2 regions of the Ochrobactrum sp. EDr1-4 genome follow, and region 1 is predicted to be linked to the other one. Evidence: riboswitches for the same ligand, from Rfam matches in the RefSeq annotation. Region 1 holds a riboswitch; the other holds the start of a gene.
What was found. A riboswitch is a leader RNA that binds a small molecule or an ion and turns the genes downstream of it on or off. The one in region 1 is predicted to bind thiamine pyrophosphate.
Positions count from the first base shown of each region.

Region 1 (3,409 bases):
CCGTTGAAATTTGTGCCCTGCTTGTCGGGGACAAAACGCGTTCTGTCAAATGATATGGCCCGGAAAAACAAATAGGCCGGATTTCTCCGGCCTATTTTCAAACTTAAATAGCTTAAGCGTCTTAGTTACAAGGCGCTTCGTAAACGCGACCGTAATTATCGCGGTAACGGCAATATTGAACATTGTTACGGGTCGTCGCTGCACCGAGCAACGTACCGCCAACAGCACCAATTGCAGCGCCAGTCAAAGCACCGCGACCGTTACCGCCGATAGCGCCACCTGCGAGCGCACCAAGCGCTGCGCCGCCAACGCCGTAACCGGCTGTACGCTGTTCACCCGTCGTGCATGCTGCTGTTGAAAACGCAAGCGCGCCGACGATTGCGATCATGGAAAGACGTGATTTCATGAAACAATCTCCTATTAGAGTTACACTAACACCGACGTTGCGTCCCCAAATTCGGCGTCCCGCTTGACATATTTACAATACGTTTCGACGCTCAGCGTCAAGCGGTTTCAATTATTAAGGTTAGCGGCGACCCTAAGGATGAGCCTGCTCATCTAAGCTCGCTACAAGTATCGCAAGACCAGAACGCGCAGAAATGCAAAGGGTTCCACGTACAATATTGGATACTGTCCATGAAGAACCAAAAGGCAGGGTCACGTTGTCTAACGGCCACTCCGCATTTGTGATCGAAAGTCCTTCAACGGTGCAGAAATTTACAACGCTGAATGATGTGCCATTTGGGAAATCATAAACATAGTCTCCGGCAACCAGCGGCCAAGCTTCTTCAACGCCGCTGGAGAGCAAAATATCACGGCCTTTGGCTGCCTGTGCCGTCGCCATCGTCAAATGCAGCAGCGTGTGATCGGTACGCGGACCACCAAAAGCCCCGCAAAGAATGACGCGCTCAGCACCTCGTTCGTAAGCTGCCTCGAGCGCCAGCTCTCCGTCGGTCATATCCTTGGCAGCGGGGAATGTTTTTTTCGGCACATGCGCATATTGCGCGAGCAAGTCTTCAGACGTCGAATCAAAATCGCCCAGCCAAAGCTCCGGTTCAACACCGAGCGCCTGTGCGTGACGCATACCACCATCAGCCGCCAAAACTCTTGCGCCGGCTATCTGACGTTTCAGGCGCTCTGTGACAACAAGATCACCGCCGAGAAGAATGACAAATGTACTCATAAGTCGCTCATAACATGCGGAAATTATCCCCGAAAGCCCGCATCTTCATCGCTTGCTCTCGGACGCGTGAAGCACTATTATCGACCTTGCTCTAACGGGGTGCCATTCAATCACTGAATGGCTGAGAGGCCGCACTCCGGCTAACCCGCTGAACCTGATCCGGTTTGTACCGGCGGAGGGATTAGATGCTGACCGATTTTGATAACGGCGCACAATCTTTTCGAACAAAAGAAAGGAATGCCGTTATGCGGCTTTTATCTCTGCTGACCTTGTCATTCACTGCGGCTTTCGCTTTCTCAGCGCAGGCTAAAGATAAACTCACCATTTATACCTACGACAGTTTTGTTTCCGAATGGGGCCCCGGTCCCAAAGTGAAAGAGAAGTTTGAAAAAGAGTGTGATTGCGAGTTGGAATGGGTGGCATCGGCGGATGGCGTTGCCCTTCTCAACCGCCTCAAGCTTGAAGGCGGCAATACCAAAGCCGACATCGTGCTTGGCCTCGATACCAATTTGACGACGGAAGCACGCGCCACCGGCTATTTCGCGCCAAGCGGTATCGATCTTGCGAATGTGAAAGTACCAGGCGAGTTTAAGGACGATGTTTTCGTGCCTTATGATTACGGCTATTTCGCTGTCGTTTATGATTCAGAAAAGCTGCCAAACCCACCGCAAAGCCTGAAAGAGCTGGTCGAAGGCGACCCATCACAAAAGATTGTCATTCAGGATCCGCGCACATCGACACCGGGGCTTGGCATCCTGCTCTGGGTCAAGTCGGTCTATGGCGATCAGGCGGGTGAAGCATGGGCAAAGCTGCAAAAGCGCATTCTCACGGTCACGCCGGGTTGGTCAGAAGCCTACGGCCTCTTCACAAAGGGCGAAGCGCCGATGGTGCTTTCTTACACGACCTCGCCTGCCTATCACATGATTGCGGAAAACACCGAGCGTTACAAAGCGCTGGCCTTTCCTGAAGGAAACTACCTTCAAATCGAGCTTGCAGCCCAGACCACGACCGGTGCGAAGAACCCACTTGCGCAAAAATTTCTGGCTTTCATGACCGGACCCGGCTTTCAGGACGTAATCCCCGAAACCAACTGGATGTATCCAGCGGGTAAAACGTCCGCACCGCTTGCTCCGGCTTTCGACAAATTGCCGAAACCTGAAAAGACACTGCTGATCCCAGCCAATGACGTTGCGAAAAACCGCAAAGCATGGGTTGATGAATGGTTGGCTGCTTCCAGCAAATGATAACATCGCCGACCAACAAACTTGCCAGAAATATGCCTGCGATGAAGCAACTCGCAGGCGTACTGGCGCTTGGCTTTTTAGCGGTTCTGGTCGGCGGCTCTTTGATAGCTTTGGCATTTGAGGCGAGCGGCTTTAATACCGACGTTTATTTCGATGCTTACCTGCTGCGCGTTGCGCGGTTTACCGTCCTGCAAGCGGCAGCATCCGCTCTTTTGTCGGTGCTGTTCGCTATTCCTGTGGCGCGTGCACTTTATTCGGAAACGAGCTTTCCGGGACGCAGCTTGTTTCTTCGCCTTTTTGCGCTGCCGCTTGCACTGCCAGCACTTGTGACAGTGCTTGGCATCACCGGCATTTACGGACGCAACGGCTTCATCGCACAGCTGTCGCAATCGGCGGGCTATCCGGTCTCGCCCGACATTTACGGCTTAACAGGCATTTTGATCGCGCATGTGTTTTTCAACATGCCTTTGGCAGTGCGGCTCATTCTGGCAGCTTATGAATCGATCCCTGCTGATTACTGGAAACTCTCCGCACAACTTGGCATGGGAAACACTGCGCGCTTCCGCCTGATTGAATGGCCAGTCATCCGCCGCAATCTCCCAGGCATAATCGGCCTCATCTTCATGCTCTGCGTGACAAGCTTTACCACTGTTCTGACGCTCGGTGGTGGACCACGTGCAACAACGCTGGAAGTCGCGATCTACCAGAGCCTGCACTTCGATTTCGATCCGGCACGGGCTGTTGCGCTTACACTGGCACAACTCGGGCTTACGCTCGCAATACTGCTTGCTTTGCGGCTGACCGGACGTCCATCAGAAGAAGGTTTGACACTTACAAACACCGCAAGACGTTATGGCAAGCCCACTGCACCTGAACGCATCTTCAATATCACAGCCATCGCCCTAGGCTTTCTCTATGTGGCCTTGCCGGTTACTGGCGTTGTTATTTCCGGGCTTGCTGCCGATCTCATTCGTTTATTAAG
Region 1 covers NZ_JBLZOF010000006.1:102,145-105,553, reverse strand. Annotated here, with positions in the region: gene ACOZHT_RS17845 (glycine zipper domain-containing protein) at 122-406, opposite strand; gene ACOZHT_RS17840 (thiamine diphosphokinase) at 539-1,183, opposite strand; TPP riboswitch at 1,269-1,381, shown strand; gene thiB (thiamine ABC transporter substrate binding subunit) at 1,429-2,427, shown strand; gene thiP (thiamine/thiamine pyrophosphate ABC transporter permease ThiP) at 2,403-3,409, shown strand, end outside.

Region 2 (3,409 bases), on a different contig from region 1:
CTTGGCAGCGTATAGCGCCAGATCAACATTACGCATCAGCACGTCAAGATCATCGCCATGCAATGGCGCCTGCGCGATCCCAATGCTACATGAGACAAATTCCAGCGTATCGCCAAGATCGAACGGATCCTGAAAAACAGAAAGGAGCTGATCGGCAAACATGGCAATCTGCGAAACGGCAGCGCAACGATAAATGATCGCAAACTCATCGCCACCAAGACGTGCCAGAAAATGATCGCAAACGATGTTTTTAAGGCGCTCTGCAACCTGTTGCAGCAAGCGATCCCCGATCTGGTGCCCACGGCTGTCATTGATGTTTTTGAAGTGATCAATATCGAGATAGAAAAGCGCAAAAGCCGGTGCGCTTTCACGCTTTTTCAGCACGGCTTCAATATGCTGAGAGAAATAAGCGCGATTAGGCAAGTCCGTCAGATTGTCATGCATCGCAATATGCGTCATGCGTTGTTCGATCAAACGACGCTCGGTAATATCTTCAACAAGCCCAATGAGATAGCGCGATTCATCGCCTTCCACCGGCGGAATAGAGCGCTTGATGATCCGCATTCTGCGCGGAGTTCCGTCGGCACAGCGAATATCGCGCTCAATTGTCAGCACGCTGCCGCGACGCATCGCAAGACTATCTTGCTGGGTCAGAAGCTTGGCTTCCTCAGCGGGGAAGATTTGCGTATCCACAGAGCCAACGACATGATCGATCTTGTGGCCGCTGATAGTTGATGCAGCCTGATTATAGAGCAGGTAACGCCCCTCGTCCTGCATATCTTTGACGAAGACACCAAGCGGCATGTTGTTGATGAGGCTATCGAGCAATGTCTGCGCATGACTTGCCTGACGATTGGCTTCCTCAAGCTCCGTCATGTCCTGCACAATTGCCAATATGGCCTGCCGGCCATCGAAAACCACCTCACGGCCATAGGTCAAAACATCAATGATCTGACCATTGGCTTTCAGATGCTTCCAGCGCTCAGGACGCTCAAGATCACTTCTGTCACGAACCGCAATCGACATCCGGTCACGTTCCGTTTGCGGACGAATATCGAGAACAGTCATGCCCGGCACTTCATCAGCCGAATAGCCATAAAGCGCGTGGGCCGCTTCATTCATGATGATGAAGCGCAATGTATCGGGATCGTAAACCCACATCGGCGTGGGATGAGTGGTGAACAGAATGCGGAAATCCGCGTCAGATGTGCGCTCCAGCGCATCATCCGAGTGAGCCTGACCGGCTTCCCGCTTCCTCATCATTGTCCCCTCATCAGACTGATCCTGACCCGATATTTCATGTCCTCAAAAAGGACCGTGCCCAAAAATCAGATATTCGTCTGTAGCAGGACGAAGCTTTTCCCAAGCTGGATTAACGCATGGTCATTAAAAATTAATATATAAACTTGGGGAGAATATAATTTTATTCGCAAATTGTAATAATCGCGAGCGCTTGACCGGCTCTTCGTTCCGGCCTATGCCTAAAGCACAAAATTCGTTGGGGTGCCTTCGAAGCAAGATCAGGAAAAGTGCATTGCGGTTTTCCAATCGATCCTGCGACACAAAAGGCTGAGAGACGCTGATCGCGTTAACCCATTGAACCTGATCCGGGTAATACCTGCGTAGGGAACGGAGTTTGGCGCGTCGCGAACAAGGAGGATTCTATCCTCCGTGGGGCAAAGCCCCAAAACCCGTTCATGACGTCTCAATTTTCCGTTCGGAATGAGAGACGACATGATGGACTTAAGACAAAGCCTCTCCCGAACCAAAACGACCGCCAGCAATGGTGCATCTGTGCCTATTTGCGTGACGATTGCGGGTTCTGATAGCGGCGGAGGCGCTGGCATTCAGGCCGACCTCAAAAGCTTTTCGGCACTCAATGTCTATGGCGCAAGCGTGATCACTGCGATCACTGCGCAGAACACATTAGCCGTTACAGCCGTTCACGACATCCCGTCTGAAATCGTTGCTGCACAGATTGATGCGGTCTTCAGCGATCTCAATGTGGCAGCAGTCAAAATCGGCATGGTATCGGTACCGGAAACCATTCAGGCAATCGCCAAGGGCCTCGCGCATTTCTCAGGACCAGTCGTCCTTGATCCGGTGATGGTGGCAAAATCCGGCGATAGGCTGTTAAGCGAGGCCGCGATCTCAACGTTACGCGATAAACTGATCCCACTTGCATGCATTCTGACGCCGAACCGACCAGAGGCAGCCTGCCTGCTCGATTGTTCAATCGCCCGCAACGATGATGAGGCAGAGGAACAAGGGCGCGCTTTGCTCAAGCTCGGTGCAAAGGCCGTGCTGATGAAAGGTGGACATGCCGATGGCGACATCTGCACCGATCTTCTCATCCGCGCCAACCTGCCAACCATCCGTCTGGAAGCGCAGCGCATCTACACACGAAACACCCATGGCACCGGCTGCACGCTTTCATCCGCAATTGCAGCGGGATTTGGCAAAGGCCTTTCGCTGGAACAGGCACTTCGTGAAGCGCACAGCTATCTGCAAGCGGCCATCCGCTCTGCCAACACATTGCAGGTCGGAAGCGGGCACGGCCCCGTGCATCATTTCCACGCTTTGTGGGAGATTGCATAATGCACGTCACCATCATTGGTGCAGGCGTTGCCGGCCTTGCCTGTGCCGCAGAATTTAGCGATCAAGGCCACGCCGTGACCGTGATTGCGAAAAGCACCGCAATCGGTTCTGACAGCTGTTCGTGGTTTGCGGGCGGAATGCTGGCCCCTTGGTGCGAAGGCGAGAGTGCGGAAGAACCTGTCGTCAGGCTGGGGAAGCAAGCGATTGGCTGGTGGGAACGGCATGTGTCGACAGTCCACCGCAAAGGCACGCTCGTCATTTCCCACACACGCGACACGACTGAACTGCGCCGCTTCGCCCGTCGCACGGAAGCCTTCAACACAATTGATTCCGAACAGATCGATGCACTGGAGCCAGACCTTGCAGGCCGTTTCCGGCAGGGGCTTTTCTTTGCTGAAGAAGGCCACCTCAACCCACGCAATACACTGATCGAACTTGCCGAAAATCTGCAAAAGAAAGGCGTCGTCTTTCATCTCGGGCAAGATGCGAAAGATGTAAAAATCGACACCGATATTACCGTCGATGCACGCGGTCTTGCGGCTCGTGATCAGTTGCAGGATCTGCGCGGCGTGAAGGGCGAAATGCTGGTGGTTCGTTCCCGCGACATCAATCTTTCGCGCCCTGTGCGTCTGCTGCATCCGCGTATTCCGCTCTACATCGTGCCACGCGGTGACGGCATTCATATGATCGGCGCGACCATGATTGAGAGCGATGAGAGAGGCGGCATCAGCGTTCGCTCGACGCTGGAAATGTTGAGTGCCGCCTATGCGCTGCATCCGGCATTTGGCGAGGCGGAAATTCTGGAAACCGG
Region 2 covers NZ_JBLZOF010000001.1:780,693-784,101, forward strand. Annotated here, with positions in the region: gene ACOZHT_RS03930 (putative bifunctional diguanylate cyclase/phosphodiesterase) at 1-1,260, opposite strand, end outside; TPP riboswitch at 1,490-1,646, shown strand; gene thiD (bifunctional hydroxymethylpyrimidine kinase/phosphomethylpyrimidine kinase) at 1,738-2,598, shown strand; gene thiO (glycine oxidase ThiO) at 2,598-3,409, shown strand, end outside.
Region 2: it holds a riboswitch for thiamine pyrophosphate, as region 1 does, so the genes downstream of both, thiD (bifunctional hydroxymethylpyrimidine kinase/phosphomethylpyrimidine kinase) here and thiB (thiamine ABC transporter substrate binding subunit) in region 1, are expected to answer to the same signal.